Regions from separate parts of the Nonomuraea sp. NPDC050790 genome, predicted to be linked through region 3. Evidence: riboswitches for the same ligand, from Rfam matches in the RefSeq annotation. Region 3 holds a riboswitch; each other region holds the start of a gene.

What was found. A riboswitch is a leader RNA that binds a small molecule or an ion and turns the genes downstream of it on or off. The one in region 3 is predicted to bind cobalamin.
Region 1: linked by a shared signal. The riboswitch ahead of ACIBEJ_RS14035 (ribonucleoside-diphosphate reductase subunit alpha) and the one ahead of ACIBEJ_RS43670 (CbtB-domain containing protein) in region 3 are both predicted to bind cobalamin.
Region 2: linked by a shared signal. The riboswitch ahead of ACIBEJ_RS00110 (ABC transporter substrate-binding protein) and the one ahead of ACIBEJ_RS43670 (CbtB-domain containing protein) in region 3 are both predicted to bind cobalamin.

Annotation. Positions count from the first base shown of each region.
Region 1 covers NZ_JBITGF010000002.1:1,209,936-1,216,161, forward strand. Annotated here, with positions in the region: gene ACIBEJ_RS14020 (alpha/beta hydrolase) at 1-575, opposite strand, end outside; gene ACIBEJ_RS14025 (ArsR/SmtB family transcription factor) at 656-1,225, shown strand; gene ACIBEJ_RS14030 (Bug family tripartite tricarboxylate transporter substrate binding protein) at 1,312-2,238, shown strand; cobalamin riboswitch at 2,263-2,466, shown strand; gene ACIBEJ_RS14035 (ribonucleoside-diphosphate reductase subunit alpha) at 2,581-4,743, shown strand; gene ACIBEJ_RS14040 (ribonucleotide-diphosphate reductase subunit beta) at 4,853-5,809, shown strand; gene ACIBEJ_RS14045 (mechanosensitive ion channel family protein) at 5,865-6,226, shown strand, end outside.
Region 2 covers NZ_JBITGF010000001.1:16,980-23,205, reverse strand. Annotated here, with positions in the region: gene ACIBEJ_RS00125 (AAA family ATPase) at 1-91, shown strand, start outside; gene ACIBEJ_RS00120 (ABC transporter ATP-binding protein) at 88-861, opposite strand; gene ACIBEJ_RS00115 (FecCD family ABC transporter permease) at 858-1,895, opposite strand; gene ACIBEJ_RS00110 (ABC transporter substrate-binding protein) at 1,892-2,902, opposite strand; cobalamin riboswitch at 2,942-3,071, opposite strand; gene ACIBEJ_RS00105 (PepSY domain-containing protein) at 3,210-3,812, shown strand; gene ACIBEJ_RS00100 (fumarate reductase/succinate dehydrogenase flavoprotein subunit) at 3,879-6,226, opposite strand, start outside.
Region 3 covers NZ_JBITGF010000011.1:256,216-262,441, reverse strand. Annotated here, with positions in the region: gene ACIBEJ_RS43685 (putative cobaltochelatase) at 1-522, opposite strand, end outside; gene ACIBEJ_RS43680 (histidine phosphatase family protein) at 519-1,262, opposite strand; gene ACIBEJ_RS43675 (CbtA family protein) at 1,301-2,047, opposite strand; gene ACIBEJ_RS43670 (CbtB-domain containing protein) at 2,062-2,208, opposite strand; cobalamin riboswitch at 2,281-2,418, opposite strand; gene ACIBEJ_RS43665 (YbaB/EbfC family nucleoid-associated protein) at 2,509-2,808, shown strand; gene ACIBEJ_RS43660 (hypothetical protein) at 2,805-3,710, shown strand; gene ACIBEJ_RS43655 (hypothetical protein) at 3,707-4,084, shown strand; gene ACIBEJ_RS43650 (hypothetical protein) at 4,064-4,783, opposite strand; gene ACIBEJ_RS43645 (hypothetical protein) at 4,884-5,621, shown strand; gene ACIBEJ_RS43640 (sigma-70 family RNA polymerase sigma factor) at 5,638-6,226, shown strand, end outside.

The DNA.
Region 1 (6,226 bases), on a different contig from region 3:
GGCACGCCGCGGTCGGGCACCGGGCCGCGTACGCCGGCGTTGCGCAGCCCGGCGGCGACCGCCCAGGTCTGCTGGCGCAGCGGCTCCATCGCGTTGCCGCCGACCATCACCACGAACGCGACGTCCTTGGAGCGCGAGGCGGCCAGCGGGGCCACCCAGCCGCCCTCGCTCAGCCCCCAGATGCCCACGGCGTCCCGGTCGACGCCCTCGAACGCGCGCAGCGCCGCGTGCGCGCCGAGCGCGTCGCCGGCGAGCTGGCCGTAGTCGCGCCGGGTCATCGAGTAGCCCTCGGAGCGCTTGTCGTAGACCAGCACCGCCAGGCCCTGGCGGGCGAAGGACTCGGCCTCGGTCATGAGCTTGGTCCGCGGGGTGCCGCCGCCGGAGCCGTGGACGAGCACCAGGCCGGGCAGCGGCCCGCGGGCGCCGGAGGGGACCAGCACGCTCCCGTGGAGCTGGAGCCCGCCGCTGCCGCGGAAGGAGACCTCGGTGACGGTCAGGCCGTCGGCGGCGAGCGCGGGGGCGGCCGGGAGGAGCGCGCAGACGAGCGCGAACAACATGATCAACAACTTCTTCATGAGGCCGACGCTACTCTGCAGAGAGTTCTCGGCAAAGAGATGTCTGCAGAAATCATCCGGCAGGACTAAGCTCTCTCCTCATGAAGGATGAGCAAGAGGCGCCGCTGGTCATCGACGACCACGATCGCCTGAAGGCACTGGCCCATCCGATGCGCCGGCGCATGCTGTCGCACCTCAACGTGCACGGCCCCGCCACCTCCACCACGCTCGGCGAACTGCTCGGTGCCAAGACCGGCACCACCAGCTATCACCTGCGCCAACTGGAGAAGTACGGCTTCATCGAAGAGATCCCCGAGCGCTCGACCGGCCGCGAACGCTGGTGGCGCAAGGCCGAGACGCCGCGCGACATCCGCACCCCGAACTTCCGCGACGTCGCGCCGGAGAGCCGCGCGGTGCTGGAGGAGTTCTACCGCATCGGGATGGACGAGGACCGCGCGCTGATGGAGCGCTTCCCCGACGCCTACCGGCGCGATCCCGACTGGACCAAGGCCTCGCGGGGGTTCGGCCGGATGACCAAGGAGGATCTCGACGCCTTCCACGAGGAGTACATCGCGCTGCTGTTCAAGTACAGCCATCGCGCCTCGGACGCGCCCCCGGACTCCCGCCCGCTCTTCATCAGGATGTTCGCGCTGCCCGCCGATGATTCGTGAAGAGTGCCCCCCGATGTGTAACACCGTGTGATCTGCCAATAACCTCATGTAATGGGAGGTCTTTCGGCGGCACGGGGAGGGGCATCATGCGACGTCGGCGTTTCTTCGCACTCGGGCTCGGCCTGGCCGCCTGTGCCGCCGGTTGCGCGACCTCGGGCGGCGGCGCGAACGTCCTCGGCCCCTTCGGCGTCGTCCCCGGCGGCGAGCGATGGGCCTCGGTCGCCCAGGCGCTCTACCGCACCCTGCGCAGGACCGGCTACCCCGCCACCGGCGCCGGCGCGGCGACCAACGTCACCGTGACCGGCCTGCCCGCCCTGGCCGCCGCCGAGATGAACGACCAGCGTCCCATGCACGTGGCCACCACGCCGCTGGCCAGGCTCACCGGCAACGTCGAGGTGCTGGTCGTGCCGGCCAACTCGCGGCTGAAGGACTTCGACGCCTTCGCCGCCCACCTGCTGGCCCAGCCGGAGCGCACCTACCTGGCCGGCGGGCCGCTGGGCGAGCCCGACCACCTGCTGTTCGGGCTGATCGCGCAGGGGCTCGGCGTGGACGTCAGGAAGATCGACTACACCGGCTACCCGGGCGCCCAGGAGGTGGCGGCGGCCATGCAGGGCGGCAAGGTCGCCGCGGCCACCGGGCGGCTGCGCGACTGGCGGGCCAGGCTCGAGTCCGGCAGGATCCGGCCGCTGGCCGTCTCCTCCGCCGCCCGGGTTCCCGGCGTCGAGGCGCCCACCCTCCTGGAGTGCGGGGTGCGGGTCGACTTCGCCGACTGGTGCGCGGTGGTCGGGCCCGCCGCCATGGACGGTGAACGGCGGGGCGCCGCCGTCCGCATGATGGAGGACGCGACCCGGTCGGCCCCCTGGCACGAGGCCTGCCGCGACGGCGGCTGGGAGGCCATCCCGCTCGCCGGCGACGACTTCGCCACCTGGCTGGCCACCGAGTCCGCCCGCACCCGGAAAGTACTCCGCGAACTGGGCATGCTCGACACGCCGAGCACAACATACCGGGGATAGTTGCGGGATCGGCCACTAGATGTAGGATCCTGCACTGTCGCTGGTTCGCCTCCCAGGAGGCGGAGCAAAAGGGAACCTGGTGCGATTCCAGGGCTGCCCCGCAGCGGTAAGCGGGAACGACCGCCGTCATGAGCACTGGACCTCCGGGTCCGGGAAGCGACGGCCAGTAGGACTCACGCGTTGAGACGCCCGCGAGCCCGAAGACCTGCCAGCGGTTGTCCGTCCATTGGGCCTCGAGGGAGGGCCCGGGGGCTGCGCGGCCGGGGGATCTCCGTACTTTGCCGCGTGCGCTCTCGCGTGCCCTCTCGCAGGGGGATAGCTCGCTCGCGAGGAGTGTTGCACGTGACGCAGATCGTTGAGATGGATCGGCGGCTGGCCATCGAGGAGGCGGCGGCGCGCGTGATCGCCGACCCGGCCAACTCCCGGATCGCCGCGCGGCTGCTGGCCGAGGAGATCGCCGAGGAGGCGGCGGGCCAAGGGGTCCGCTCGTTCGCCGACTCGATCGCCGCCACGCACGCGGCCGGTCTCATCCAGGACGCCCTCGCCGACTTTGTCCAGAAAAATCGTGAAAAGCTGGATGATCTCATCGACGCCGAGGCCGACGAGCGCTTCGAGTACTTCGGCCTGCGCACGGTCTACGACCGCTACCTGCTGCGCCACCCCGAGACCCGCAAGGTGCTGGAGCGCCCGCAGCACTTCATGCTCCGCGTCGCCTGCGGCCTGTCCGAGACGGCCGAGGAGGCCGCCGAGCTCTACGCGCTGATGTCCACCTTGTCCTACCTGCCCTCCTCGCCCACGTTGTTCAACTCGGGCGCGCGCCGCCCGCAGCTCTCCTCCTGCTTCCTGCTGGACTCGCCGCGTGACGAGCTCGAGTCGATCTACGACCGCTACGGCCAGGTGGCCCGCCTGTCCAAGTACGCCGGCGGCATCGGCATCTCCTGGACCCGGGTCCGCTCGCGCGGATCGCTCATCAAGGGCACCAACGGGCACTCCAACGGCATCGTGCCGTGGCTGCGCACGCTGGACTCCTCCGTGGCCGCCGTCAACCAGGGCGGCCGGCGCAAGGGCGCGGCCTGCGTCTACCTGGAGACCTGGCACGCCGACATCGAGGAGTTCCTGGAGCTTCGCGACAACACCGGCGAGGACGCCCGCCGTACCCACAACCTGAACCTGGCCAACTGGGTGCCGGACGAGTTCATGCGCCGCGTGGAGTCCGACGGCGTGTGGTCGCTGTTCGACCCGAAGACCGTCCCGCATCTCACCGACCTGTACGGCGACGCCTTCGACACCGCCTACCGCGCCGCCGAGGCGCAGGGCCTGTACACGCGCCGGCTCCCCGCCCGCACCCTCTACGGCCGGATGATGCGCACGCTGGCCCAGACCGGAAACGGCTGGATGACCTTCAAGGACGCCGCCAACCGCGTCTCCAACCAGACGGCCAGGCCGGAGAACGTCATCCACCTGTCGAACCTGTGCACCGAGATCCTGGAGGTGACCAGCGACGGGGAGACCGCGGTCTGCAACCTCGGCTCGGTCAACCTGGCCGCCCACCTCACCCCCGCCGGGCTGGACTGGGAGCGGCTGGCCGGCACCGTGCGCACCGCCGTACGCTTCCTCGATCGCACCATCGACCTGGGCTTCTACCCGACTCCCGAGGCCGAGAGGGCGAACCTGCGCTGGCGGCCGATCGGGCTCGGCGTCATGGGGCTGGCCGACGTGTTCTTCGCGCTGCGGCTGCCGTTCGACTCGCCCGAGGCGCTGGCGCTGTCGACCCGGATCGCCGAGGAGATCGCCCTCGCCGCCTACGCCACCTCCGCCGACCTGGCCGCCGAGCGCGGGCGGCACCCGTCCTACGACGACACCCGCGCCGCCCAGGGCGTGCTGCACCCCGACCACTACGGCGTCGGCTCCTCCGCGCGGTGGGACGCGCTGCGCGCCAGGATCGCCGAGACCGGGCTGCGGAACTCGCTCATGATCGCCATCGCGCCGACGGCGACGATCGCCTCGATCGCCGGGTGCTACGAGTGCATCGAGCCGCAGGTGTCCAACGTGTTCAAGCGTGAGACGCTGTCGGGCGAGTTCTTGCAGGTCAACCGCTACCTGGTGCGTGACCTTCAGGAGCGCGGGCTGTGGACGCAGGACATGCGCGACGCCATCAAGCGGGCTGACGGCTCCGTCCAGGACATCCCCGGCATTCCCGACGAGCTGAAGGTGCTCTACCGGACCGCCTGGGAGCTGCCGCAGAAGGCGCTGGTCGACCTGGCGGCGGCGCGCACGCCGTACATCGACCAGTCGCAGTCGCTGAACCTGTTCATGGCCACGCCGACCATCGGCAAGCTCTCCTCGATGTACGCCTACGCCTGGAAGCAGGGCATCAAGACCACCTACTACCTGCGCTCGCGTCCGGCCACCCGGATCGCGCAGACCACCGTCCAGAACACCCCCGTCCAGGAAGCCGTCGCGTGCTCCCTGGAGAACCCCGAGTACTGCGAGGCGTGCCAGTGACTGAGCGAAGCGAAGGAACCATTAGACACAGCATGAAAAGCATTGCTGGACCGACGAAGGAGGGCCAGTAATGTTGCTTGATCCCGGAATGGACCTGACGCTCCGACCGATGCGCTACCCCGAGTTCTACGAGCGCTACCGGGCGGCCATCCGCAACACGTGGACGGTCGAGGAGGTGGACCTGCACTCCGACCTGGCCGACCTGGCCAAGATGTCGCCGCAGGAACGCCACCTGATCAACCGCCTGGTCGCGTTCTTCGCCACCGGCGACTCCATCGTGGCCAACAACCTGGTCCTCAACCTGTACCAGCACGTCAACGCCCCCGAGGCGCGCCTCTACCTGTCGAGGCAGCTCTTCGAGGAGGCGGTGCACGTGCAGTTCTACCTGACGCTGCTCGACACCTATCTGCCCGACCAGGACGAGCGGGTCAAGGCGTTCGCCGCGGTGGACAACATCCCCTCCATCCGCGACAAGGCCGAGTTCTGCTTCCGCTGGATCGACTCGCTGTCGGACCTGCAGCGGCTGGAGACGCGCGAGGACCGGCGGACCTTCCTGCTCAACCTCATCTGCTTCGCCGCCTGCATCGAGGGATTGTTCTTCTACGGCGCCTTCGCCTACGTGTACTGGTTCCGCTCCCGCGGCCTGCTCGGCGGCCTGGCCACCGGCACCAACTGGGTCTTCCGCGACGAGTCGATGCACATGGAGTTCGCCTTCAGCGTCGTGGACACCGTACGCGCCGAGGAGCCGGACCTGTTCGACGACAAGCTGGGCGAGCAGGTCACCCGGATGATCGAGGAGGCGGTCGCGGCGGAACTGGCCTTCGCCCGCGACCTGTGCGGCGACGGCGTCGGCGGCATGAACGTCGAGCACATGCGCGAGTACCTGGAGTACGTGGCCGACCAGCGCCTGACCAGGCTCGGCCTGAACAAGAGGTACGGCACCGCCAACCCCTTCGCGTTCATGGAGCTTCAGGACGTCCAGGAACTGGCCAACTTCTTCGAGCGCAGGGTGTCGGCCTACCAGGTCGCGGTCGAGGGCAACGTGTCCTTCGACGAGTCCTTCTGAGATCTCCGGCACCATAGGGGGGAGTGTGATTTTTCGCGACAGGTGAGGAGTGACTGTGTCGACCTGGGCGATCCTGGCCCTCTCGGTGGCAGGGGCGGTCATCGTCGTGGAGGTGGCCCGCCGGCTGCTGTCACGGGCGGGCGCCAAGTGGAGCCTGGCCAGACATCTGGTCGAGCACTGCACGTGGGCGGGCTTCGCCACGGCCGTGGTCATCGCGGCGAACGTGGCCTTCGTCCCGGCCATGTTCGGCGCGACGCCCAGGGAGCAGACGATGGGCGAGGGCGTCGACCGGGTGCTCGGGCTGATCACGATCGCCTGCGTCACCTGGCTGATCGTCGGCGCCGCCTACGCCGTCACGGACGTCATCCTCGACCGCCTGGTGCTGGTCGAGGGCGAGCACAACCGCCGCGCCCGGCG
Region 2 (6,226 bases), on a different contig from region 3:
GGCGGCGCCCCTGGTGGACCAGGTGCTGCGCAGCGCGCTCGCCGCCGGCATGACCTCGCTGGCGTCCCGGGCGCGGGCCCTGCTCACCTAGTCGCCGGCCACGCTGACCTGCGGCACTCCGGTGCGCGGGTGTGGGCGTACCTCGGCCGAGACCCGGTAGACCTCGGCCAGCAGGTCCTCGGTGAGCACCTCGGCGGGCGGGCCGTCGGCGACGAGCCGCCCGCCGTCCATCACGCAGATGCGCGCGCAGAAGGCGGCGGCGAGGTTGAGGTCGTGCAGCGCGACGACGGCGGTCACGCCCAGCCGCCGCACCAGCCGCAGGGCGTCGAGCTGGTGGCGCAGGTCGAGGTGGTTGGTGGGCTCGTCGAGGATCATCGTGCCCGGCTGCTGGGCGAGCGCGCGGGCGATCAGGACGCGCTGCTTCTCCCCTCCCGACAGCCGGTCGAAGGGGGCCTCGGCCAGGTCGGCGACGTCCAGCTCCGCCAGCGCCCGCCGCACGACGCCGCGGTCGTTCTCGTCGTCGCCCTCGAAGGGCCGCTTGTACGGCGTGCGCGCCATCGCCACCACGTCGCGCACGGTCAGCTCGAAGGAGCCCGGCGCCTCCTGCAGGACGGCGGCCAGCGTGCGCGCCAGCCGCCTGCCCGGCATGCGCCAGACGTCCTCGCCGTCCAGGAGCACCCGCCCCGAGGTGGGCCGCGTGGCCCGGTAGAAGGTGCGCAGCAGCGTGGACTTGCCCGCGCCGTTCGGCCCCACGAGCGCGACGACCTCGCCCGGCGCGGCGGCCAGTGTGACCTCGCTGACCAGGGCCCGCCCGCCGACGACGACGCTCACGCCCTCGGCGCGCAGCTCACCCGGCTTCATCGCGCCGCCTTTCTCCGCATGAGCCACAGGAAGAACGGCCCGCCGGTCACCGCGGTCAGGATGCCGATCGGGATCTCCTCGGGGGCGATGAGGCTGCGGGCGGCGAGGTCGGCGGCGATCAGGAAGGCCGCGCCCATGAGCGCCACGGCCGGCAGCGCCCGCCGATGGTCGGCGCCGACCAGCAGCCTGACCACGTGCGGCAGCATCAGCCCGACGAACCCGATCGAGCCGCTGACCGCGACGATCGCCCCGATCATCAGCGCCACCAGCACGAACATCGCGCCGCGGAAGCGGTGCACGTCGAGTCCGAGCGAGGCGGCGGCCTCCTCCCCCGCCAGCAGCAGGTTCAGCGGACGGCTGACGCCCAGCAGCACCACAGTGCCGGCCAGCACCGCGCCGGCGGGGACCCAGAGCAGGTCCCAGGTGGTGCCGGCCAGGCCGCCCAGCATCCAGCGCAGCGCCGAGTCGGCCTTGTGCGGGTCGTCGGAGGTGACGATGAGGAAGCTGGCCACGGCCGACAGCACCTCCGCCGTGGCCACTCCGGCCAGCACGAGCCTGACCGTGGTCATCCGGCCGCCGGCCCTGGCCAGGCCGTACACGAGGAAGAGCGCGAGCAGGGCGCCGGCGAAGGCGGCCAGGGGCAGGGTCAGCGCGCCGAAGAACAACAGGTTGAGCACCATCACGGCGACGGCGCCGACGGTGCCGCCGGAGGAGACGCCGAGCAGCATCGGGTCGGCCAGCGGGTTGCGCACCAGCGCCTGCAGCGCCATGCCGCACACCGACAGCCCGGCGCCGACGACCGCGCAGAGCAGCACGCGCGGCAGCCGTACGTCCATGACGATCGTCTCGCGAACGGCCGGCCAGGTGGCCTCGCCCAGCGGTAACCGGAGCCGGTGCAGCACGATCGACCAGACCTCGCCGAACGGCAGGGCGACCGACCCGGCCGCGACGCCCGCCGTCGCGGCCAGCAGCAGCGCGGCGGCGAGCACGAGCAGGACCAGCGGGTACGGCGCCCGCCGCACCGCCCCCGTCACCCGAACCGGTCCGGATGGATCTGCCTGGCCAGCGCCTCGACTCCCGCGGGCACCCGGACCCCGAGCACCGCCGACGACAGCGGCAGCACGGCGAAGCGCCGCTTCTTGATCGCGGGCACGTCCTTGAGCGCCGGGCTGGACAGCAGGAAGCTCTTCTTGGCCTCGACGGTGGTGTCGCCGTAGTCGTAGATGACGATGATCTCGGGCGCGCGCTCGGCGACCTGCTCGAAGGAGACGTTGCCCCACGCCTTGGGCAGGTCGGCGAAGAGGTTGGTCCCGCCGGCCAGCTTGATCATCTCGTTGCCGATGCCGGCGCCGCCGGCGGTGAAGGCGGTCTTGTCGCCGGAGTCGTAGACGAACACCTTGGCGGGGGTCACCTCGCCGAGCCGCTTCTTGACCTCGTCCAGGACCGTGCGCATGGCGCTGACCTGCCGTTCGGCTCGGCCGGGGACGCCGAAGACGCGGCCGATCGCGCGGATCTCCTCCTCGGCCTGGGCCGCGGTCACCGGGCCCTTCGGGCACTCCTCGGAGTTGACGTGGGTGTCGATCCCGGACTTGGCCAGCACGTCCCTGCCCCGGCCCTCCTTGGCGTCGAAGGCGCTCTCGAAGCCGCCGTAGACGAAGTCGGGCTCGGCCGCGAGCAGCGCCTCGAAGGAGGGGTACTCCTTGGCCAGCACCGCGATCCGGTCATACGCGGCCTTGTACTCGGGCAAGATCGCGTCATCAAGGTAAGCCGTGCCGACCATCGACCTCTCCAGCCCGAGCGCGAGCATGATCTCGGTGGCGTGCTGGTTGAGCGCGACGGCCCGGCGCGGCGGGCGTTCGTAGGTGGTGCTGACGCCGCAGCTCACGACCGTGACGGGGAATCCGGCGGGGGCTCGGTCCGCCTCCTGTGCGGCGGGTTTCCGGGTGCTCGCGCAGCCGGCCAGCAGGGCCGAGGCGACGATCAGGGGTACGAGCGCGCGCGGGCTCGCGGGGAAGGGCATGCCGTCCACCGTTCCTCTCATGGGGAGATCCGCCCCAAGGTCGTGAGGTGGCGACCGCGTGAGTCTCCTGGCTCTCGGGTCAACGCTCGCCCCGGCCTTCCCGCCCTCGGGAGAGGGCAGTGGCGTCATCGGGGTCCGCTCGCCGATCACAGTGGCGGGACCGCGCCGGATTCACACCGGCTTCCTCGTTCCGCCGTCGCCTATTTCGGGATCTATCGTGGCATATCCGGAGCGCTGGCGGCCCTGCGGATCGCGTTCATGATCTACTGACCTGCGGGAATGCCTAGGAGATATCCCGGGCAGCGTGCACGTCATGGGGGAAAATTCAATGAAGCACGCTATCCGCGCGGCCGCGGCCGCCGCCGCGCTGTTCACGATCACGGCCTGTGGTTCCGGGGGCACCCAGAACACGGCGGGGCTCGCCGTCCAGAGCCCTGCCACGCCGCCGGCCGATCCCAGTGACATGGGCTCGCCGAGCGCCTCGGCCAGTCCGGGCGCCGACGGCGTCAAGAAGGCGGGCGAGGCCGCGCTGGCCGCGGTGGAGGGCACCGTCACCGGCCTGGACTCCGACGACGGCGTCTGGAAGGTGACCGTCGTCGGCGCGGACGGCGCCGAGAGCAAGGTCCGGGTCGACGCGATGACGTGGAAGGTCGTCGGCACCCCGTCGGCCGAGGCGGACGACGACGCGGAGAAGGCCAAGCACAAGGCGAGGGCGGAGGCGGCCAAGATCAGCTACTCCGACGCCGCGGAGAAGGTCGCGGGCGAGTACCCGGACGCCACGATCGAGGAACTGTCCCTGGACCGCGACAACGGCACGGTCGTGTGGGAGGCCGACGTCACCACCGCCGACGGCGCCAAGGCGAAGGTCAAGGTCAACGCCGATGACGGCAGCGTGGTCTCGCCGTCGGCCTCACCGGAGTCGACCGGCTGACACCTACGGGCGGATGAGGAGGCGGCGCTACCCGGCCGGTGCCCGTCGCGCGCAGGCGACGCGGCGCTACCTCGCCAGCGCACGTCGCGCGTAGGCGCGCACGTCGGCGTCCGGGTCGTCCAGCGCCGTCTCCAATGCCGTGCCCGCCTCCGGCGTGCCCGCCCAGCGGGTCAGCGCCAGCACGGCCGCCTTGCGCACGTCGAGGTTGCCGTCCGACAGCGCCGCCACGAGCGGGGGCAGCGCGTCGGCGGGGTCGGCGGCGGCGAGCGCACGGGCCGCGCCCACCCGCACCTCCCACCGCTCATCACCCATCGCCGGTACGGCTGCCGCCGCCAACACGGCTGCCTCCGTCAGCACGCCACCAGCACTGCCCGACGCCTCCGCTGCGGCCCCCGGCCGCTCCGCGGCGGTTGCCCGCGCATCCAGGTTCGCGGTGAGGCCCCACGCCTCCAGGGCGGCGGCTCTGACCAGGGGGTCGGGGTCGGTGGCCAGTGTTCGCAGGGCGGGGGCGGGCTTGCCGATGAGGCCGAGGCCCTTGGCCACCCAGACCCTTACCTCGCGTGACGGGTCCTGCGCGGACGCGGCCAACAGAGCGGGCTCGTCCAGCGAGATCAGGCCGCGGACCGCCTCGATGCGCACCCGGTGGTCGGCGTCGCCGGTGGCGGCGGCGAAGACGGTCCGGTCGCCGAGGCGCAGCGCCCGCAGCAGGTCCAGGGCGGTGGCGCGGACGAACGGGTCGCCACTGGCCAGCGCCGGCTCCAGGGCGAGGGGCGGGCGGAGCACCTCGGCGAGTTCGCGCAGGCCGGTGGCGGCGGCCCGCCGTACCGTGCCGTGGTCGTCGGCGAGCGCGGCGGCCAGGGCGGGGCCCGTGCCGTCGGGAACGGTCTCGGTGAGGGTGGCGATCGCGGCCCTGCGCACCTTCGGGTCGGGGTCGGCCAGGTAGGGGGCGAGTCGCGCGGTGGTGGGCTGGTCCTCGGCCAGGCGGTGGAGTTCGAGGATGCGCGGGGAGCGGCGGCCGACGCCGGTGGGTGCGGTGGTCGTGGGGGCGGCCTGCCGTACCGGGGCGGAGGAGTGCGCGGCCAGGACGGCGGGGGCGGCGGCGGTCGGCGCGAACTCCTCGACCGGCACCAGATAGGGCTCGACCGGGCGCTTGAGGAACTCCATGGCGCCGTCGGCGCGCCTGCGCAGGTTCAGGTGGAACAGCCACGCGCCGTCGTCGCGGGCGGGCAGGTCGGCGCGGTCGTGGTAGAGGCCCCAGCGGCTCTCGGTGCGGGTGAGCGAGGCGCGGGCGGCCATCTCCGCGCAGTCGCGGATGAAGTCCACCTCGGCGCAGCGCATCAGCTCGTGCGGGGTGCGGGCGCCCATCGCGGCGATCTCCGCGCGCATGCGCTCGAACGCCTCCAGCGCCAGGTCCAGCTTGGCCGCGGTCTTGGGCGGGGCGACGTAGTCGTTGACGAAGCGGCGCAGCTTGTACTCGACCTGCTGCTGCGGGGGACCGTCCGGGTTGCGCAGGGGGCGGTAGACCAGTTCGTGGGCGGCGGCCACCTGGCCCTCCGGCAGGACCGCGGGCGCGGGCACGGCCTCGGCGGCGGCGTGGGCTCCGGCCAGGTCGCCGAAGACGAAGGCGCCGATCATGTAGTTGTGGGGGACGCAGGCCAGGTCGCCCGCCGCGTACAGGCCGGGGACGGTGGTACGGCCGTGCTCGTCCACCCAGACACCCGAGGCGGAGTGCCCGCCGCACAACCCGATCTCCGAGATGTGCATCTCCACGTCGTGGGTGCGGTAGTCGTGCCCGCGCCCGGCGTGGAAGGTGCCCCTGGTGGGCCGCTCGGTCGAGTGCAGGATCGACTCCACCGCGCTGATAGTCTCCTCCGGCAGGTGGGTCAGCTTGAGGTAGATGGGCCCGCGGGCGGAGGCGATCTCGGCGGCGACCTCCGCCATCATCTGGCCGGACCAGTAGTCGGAGTCGACGAAACGCTCTCCCCTGTTGTTGACCTGGTAGCCGCCGAACGGGTTGGCCACGTACGCGCACGCGGGCCCGTTGTAGTCCTTGATCAGCGGGTTGATCTGGAAGCACTCGATGCCGCTGAGCTCGGCCCCCGCGTGGTAGGCCATGGCGTAGCCGTCGCCGGCGTTGGTCGGGTTCTCGTAGGTGCCGTACAGGTAGCCGGAGGCCGGCAGGCCGAGCCTGCCGCAGGCGCCGGTGGCCAGGATCACCGCGCCGGCCCGGACCGTGACGAAGGCGCCCGAACGGGTGTCGAAGCCCGCGACGCCCACCGCCCGGCCGCCCTCGACCAGGACCCTGACGGGCATGACGCGGTTCTCCACGCGGACCCTGTCGCGCAGGTCGCGCCGGCGCAGCACCCGGTAGAGGACCTTCTTGACGTCCTTGCCCTCCGGCATCGGCAGCACGT
Region 3 (6,226 bases):
GCGGGCGGCGTGCCGTACCGAGACACCCTCGCGCTCGACGTAGCAGGTGCCGAGCGCGGCGGCGTCGAGCAGCAGGTCCACGAGGTGGTCGTGCAGGAGGTTGACCTCGTCCACGTACAGCACGCCGCGGTGCGCGCCCGCCAGCAGACCCGGCTCGAACGCCTTCACGCCCTCGGTCAGCGCGCGTTCCACGTCGAGGGAGCCGACGAGGCGGTCCTCGGAGGCGCCGACCGGCAGTTCGACGAGCGCGGCGGGCCGTCGGTGACGTCGTTCGCCCGGGTCGTGCGGCCCGTCGGGGCAGTCGGGGTCGGGCGCGGCCGGGTCGCAGGCGAACCGGCAGCCCTCCACCACGTCCACCGACGGCAACTGGGCCGCCAGCGCGCGGACGATCGTCGACTTCGCGGTGCCCTTCTCCCCGCGGACGAGCACGCCGCCCACCCGGGGCGAGACGGCGTTGAGCACCAGCGCCAGCTTCAGGTCGTCGAGCCCGACGACGGCGCTGAACGGGTAGGTGGCGATCAAGAGGTGACCTTCCGATGTTCGAGGGCGTCCCGGTTGACGTGGGCGACCCGCCAGCCGCCGCGCGTGGCGGCCAGCTCGGTCGTGGACAGTGGCGCGAGGTCGAAGCGGACGGCGTGCGGCGGTTGCAGTCCGAGCGCGTGCCCGAGCGCGGCGCGGATCGCACCGGCGTCGCAGATGACGAGGAACGGCCGCCCGCGCCGCCCGTCGAACCTGGCCCGCGTCTCGTCGAGCCACCCCGCGACGCGCGCCGTCATCGTGTCGAGGCTCTCGCCGCCGTGGGGCGCCGCGCCGGGGTCGGCGAGCCAGCTCGCGAGCGCGTCCGGCTCGTCCTGGGCCACCCGCGTGTACGGCAGGCCGCTCCACCGCCCGTGATCCGCCTCGGCCAGCGCGTCGACCACGATCGGCGCCAGCCCCATGGCCGAGGCGGTCTGCAACGCGGCCACGGACGGCGCGACGAACGCCGCCCCCGCCTGCCCCGCCGTCATCATCTCCCCAAGCCCCGAGCCGGATCCCGGGTGGCCGAGCCCCGGGTGGCCAGGTCCCGCATGGCCGGGCTCCGGGTGGCCAAATCCCGGGTGGCCGGGCCCACGGTGGCCGGATCCCGAAGGGCCGGGCTCCGGGTGGCCGGGGCCCGCGAACGAGGCGGTTCTGGCCAGGTCGGGGGTTCCGGCCAGGAGGGCGGCCTTGGCCAGGCTGGCGGGGTCGGCCTGTTCCGGTGCCGGGAAGCAGGCTGTCCGCATGCCAGGGGTGCTGGCATGCCGTACGAAAAGCACTCCGCTCAGCTCGGCGCGGCGGCTGGAACGGCGGCGGAGGCACGGCGGGCGGCACGCTCGCCCGCCCACGCGAACAGGACGCCGAACGCCGCCCAGAACACGAGCTGCGTCCCCAGCGACGCGAGCCGGAACTCCCACAGCAACGTGGCCGGAAAGCCCTCGGGCACCTCGTCGACACGCGGCAGCAGCAGGAAGGCGGCGACCACCGGCACCAGGAAGCTCACCACGGTGACGCTCCAGCGCGCCCACGGTCCGCCGCCGGCCCTGCGGCCGCCGGCGACCGCGACGGCGACGGCGGCCAGGCCGACCAGCAGCATGACCACGTAGAGGAGCGTGCGGCTGCCGATCGTGTGGGGGTCGCCGACGGCGGGCGGGTTGGCGGGATATTTCAGGAACGGCAGCAGGACGATCGCCAGGTAGGCCGTGCCCGCCGCCGCCAGCGCGAGGGCCGGGTCCGACCTGGGGCCGACCCGGCCGCGCAGGCCGGCCAGGACCAGGCCGAAGACGCCGCCGACGGCCAGGCCGTAAAGGCCCGTCGCGAGGAACAGCCCGGCCTTCTGCGCCGGCCTGCTGACCTCGGCCTCCCCGTCATGATGATCGTCGGCGGGCGCCGGCTGGGCCGCCGCGGCGGCCTCCTCCAGGGCGATCGCGCTGTCCACGTGGGGCTCCCCCGCCACGAAGGCGAAGGCGCCCGCGATCAGTCCGGCCAGCAGGCCCAGGAGCAGCCCTCTGACCACAAAGGTGCGCACCATGGTGCTGCCCGGCCCTAGTGGCAGGGCACGCCGAGCAGGTGCCGCCCGTCGTGCATCAGCTCGTGCAGGAAGGTCCCGGTCTGCGAGACCGCGCCGTTGTCCATCAGCACCAGATAGGCCACCAACAGGAACAGGGGCACGGTCAGCAGCCAGGGTCGCAACCGGGGAAAGGGTATGGACGTGGAAGTGGTCCCACCGCTCATCAATGGCCTCCTCAGGGATGACGCGTCCCAACAGGTGAGGTCACGGCCGTCAGGCGACCTGGCTCCCGGGATCTACGTCCCGGATACAGTGGCGCGTCCGCACCGGCATCTCACCGGATTTCCCCTGATAGCCGTGAAATCTACCGGAACGTATCCTTTCCTCCCGTTCCCGTCAACAGCCATGTGATCTTCAGAGGTGAAACGCTTTACCTACTAGTTCAGTTGCCATTGCGATCGTGACGATCTACGTTGGGCTGAATGACAGACGAGCTGGACCGGATGTTCGCCGAGTTCCACGGGGAGATCGCCCGACTTCAGGGACTCCAGCAAGAGATCGAGCAGGTACGCGGCCGGGGTGAGGCCGCCGAGGGGCGCGTCGTCGCCGAGGCCACCATGACCGGCGCGCTGGCCGGGCTCACCATCGACCCCCGCGCCATGCGCCTCGGCTCCGACGAACTGGCCGCCGCCGTGCTCCAGGCCGCCGCCGCGGCTGCCCGCGACGCCGGCTACCAGGCCCGGGCGCTCGCCGAGCCGTTCACCCCCGACGTGCTGCGATGAAGATCAACCCGACTCGCGCCTCCATCTACGGCTTCGGCGCCCTCGGCATCACCGCCTTCGTCTTCCAGATGCTCGCGGTCGACTACCCCGACGGCGACCCCGGCCGCGCCCGCCAGGCCCGCGACACCTGGGTACGGCTGGCCGAACGCGTGGAGCAGAGCCCAGGCAACACCTACCCCGCCGCGGAGTCGGTCTGGCGCAACAACAGCGGCGAGGGGATCGACGGGTTCAAGCGGACCGTCACCACGGGCCTCTACCCGATCCCGCAGGCCAACGGCTACCCCGGCAAGCTGGCCGCCGCCTGCCGGGCGAACGCCGAGGCGTGCGAGGAGTTCGCCGAACTGGTCGAGACCGCGCAGCACGCCTACTGGACGATGGCCCTGGCCAACCTCGCCAGCTTCATCTTCATCACCACGTTCCCGTGGCAGGCGGGGGCGGCGTACCAGATCACGCAGTTCCTCATGCGCAGGGCGCAGGCGAAGCTGCTGTCGAAGCTCCTGGAGCACGCGATCGCGCGGATCGTGCTGGCCAAGATGACCGAGTACTCGATCGGCAGCGCCTTCTTCGCCCTCGGCGACGTGAGCGTGGTCGCCGGGGTCAAGGCGGCGCGCGGCGAGGACCCCGGCTCGCTGAGCGACAACGCCCGGCAGGCGCTCAAGGAGTTCGCCGCCTCGGTGGCCTTCTACGGCGCCTTCGACGCGGCCATGCCCGCGGCCAGGGCGATGACCAAGAACCTCGACCTGCAGTACTTCATCGGCCGCATGGCCGGCGGCTCCGTCGGCTACGGCCCCAGCTACGACGCCATGAACGGCCAGGGCGGCGAGGACCTCGTCCCGACCTGGAAGGAAACGCTGGGCCGGATGCTCCTCTACTTCACGATGGCGCACAAACCCGCGGGGTGACCATGGACATCGGCCGCAACAGGCTGCGCACCGCCGCGCGGTCCTACGACAACGAGCGCCTGGACCTGGACGAGCACGTCCAGCGGGCCAGGGCGGAGCTGAACGCCATCGGCGCGTTCTGGGGCGGCACCCGCGAGGGCGTCCTGTTCTTCAAGGGCGAGGGCGGCGGCCGAGGCTACGAGGCCCACACCGACCAGATTGCCAAGGGCCTGCACAACCTGGACGAGGCCCACGAGCAGCTCGCCGAACGGCTGCGCCTCATGGGCGACCTCGTCCGGTTCGCCAACTGGGAGAGCATCGCCGACCTCCTTTCCAGGCTGCCGGAGCCGGAGGAGAACCCCAAGGTGTGGGGCTCAGCCGGAGAGCCCGAGTAGGAACGCCGCCGGGACGGCCGCGACGGTGAGCGCCACCGCCCACCACCGCGGCGCCGCGCCGGCCTGCCTGAGCACGCTCACCCCGAGCGGCGCCATGGCCACGACCAGCCCGAGCACGGCGAGCAGCGACGGCAGGTCGGTGCTGCCCTTGAGCACGCCGAGCGGCAGCCCGATGGCCAGCGCCAGCGCGACGCACTGGACCGCGCCGAGCACCCCGGGCCCGAACGCCCTGGCCCGGAAGGCGCCCACCGCCAGCACGATCCAGCCCGCCATGATGGCGACGTTGACCGCCTTGAAGACGTGGAAGGCACCGTAGGTGGTGGCCACCGCCTTCTGCGCGGCCTCCAGCCCGAGCGCGTCCACCATGCGGAACGCCAGATGACCCGCCCCGGCGTGGAAGACCCGGCCGAACAACCCGAGCACCACCAGCGTGACGCCCCACCGGGCGCAGCCGGGATGCGTGGCGGCGACCCGGCGGCCCACCGCGACCGTCGCGGGCCACAGCAGCACGAGACCGGCGGCGAACAGGCTGTACGACAGGGTCATCGCGCCGGGCTGCCCGGCGTAGGCGGCGAGCTGGCCGGGGAAGAAGTCGTCGTGGCCCATCCGGGTCAGCAGGCCGGCGAGGAGCAGGATCGGGCCGAGCAGCAGCCCGGCGGCCTCGACCCACGGGCCGGGGAGAGCATGTGTCCGCGTCATGCCGATCATTCAATCCGCGCAGGTCAACCGGCACATTGGCACAGAGTCGAGTATTGCGGGTACACCTAGCACTACCCCCCGGCCGGTCGTTGGGGGATGGATGCGGGACTGGTTCGCACGGGAGATCGTGGACACGGGGAAGCTCCGGCTGTTCTGCTTCTTCGTGCTGTTCCTGCTCACGTTCCTGTTCATCAGGTTCAGCGTGCGGATGATCAGGAAGCAGGTGCGGTGGTGGCCGGGGAACGTCACCCCCGGTGGCATGCACATCCACCACGTGGTGTTCGGGCTGGTCTTCATGTGCCTGGGCGGGATCGGGGGGCTGGCCGTACAGGATGGGAGTTCCGCGCTCGCGGCAGTGACCGCGTCGGTGTTCGGCGTGGGGGCGGCGCTGGTGCTCGACGAGTTCGCGCTGGTGCTGCACCTGCGCGACGTCTACTGGACCAGGCAGGGACGGCTGTCGGTGGACACCGTGTTCATGGCGCTGGCGCTGTGCGGGCTCGGGCTGCTCGGGATCAGCCCGCTGGAGGCCGACGAACTGCTCGCCGGGGCGGACCTGTTCGACGGCGGGCTCGTCGTCGGCGTGAACATCCTGTTCGCGCTGCTCAGCCTGAGCAAGGGCAAGGTCTGGACCGGGCTGATCGGCGTCTACCTCACCCCGCTCGCGCTGGTCGGCGCCATCCGGCTGGCCAGGCCGGGCTCGCCGTGGGCGCGCTGGCGCTACAAGGCGGGCTCGCGGAAGCTGCGGCGGGCCGAGTGGCGCGAGCGCCGGATCAGGGAGCCCGTCGAACGGCTCAAGCACACGATCCAGGACGCGGTCGCCGGGCGGCCCACCCCCTGACGTACGGTGGTCACCGATGAACGACGAGGATCTGCTGGCGACCCGCTTCGAGGCGCAGCGCGGGCACCTGCGTGCCGTGGCCTACCGCATGCTCGGCTCGCTCGCCGAGGCCGAGGACGCGGTGCAGGAGACCTGGTTCCGCCTCAGCAGGACCGACGTGCGCGACGTGGCCAACCTCGCCGGGTGGCTCACCACCGTCACCGGCCGGATCTGCCTCGACATGCTGCGCTCGCGCGAGTCCCGGCGCGAGGATCCCGTCGGCGAGCGGCTGCCCGACCCGCTCGTGAGCGTCGGCGACCACGTCGACCCCGAGCACGAGGCCCTGCTGGCCGACTCCGTCGGGCTGGCGCTGCTCGTGGTGCTCGACACGCTGGCTCCGGCCGAGCGGCTGGCGTTCGTGCTGCACGACATGTTCGGCGTGACCTTCGACGAGATCGCCCCCATCGTCGAACGCTCCCCCGCCACCACCCGCCAGCTCGCCAGCCGGGCCCGCCGCCGCGTCCAGGGCGCCCGCGTCGCCCCCGACCCCGACCTCTCCCGGCAGCGCGAGGTCGTCGCCGCGTTCCTGGCCGCCGCCCGCGAGGGCGACTTCGGGGCGCTGGTCT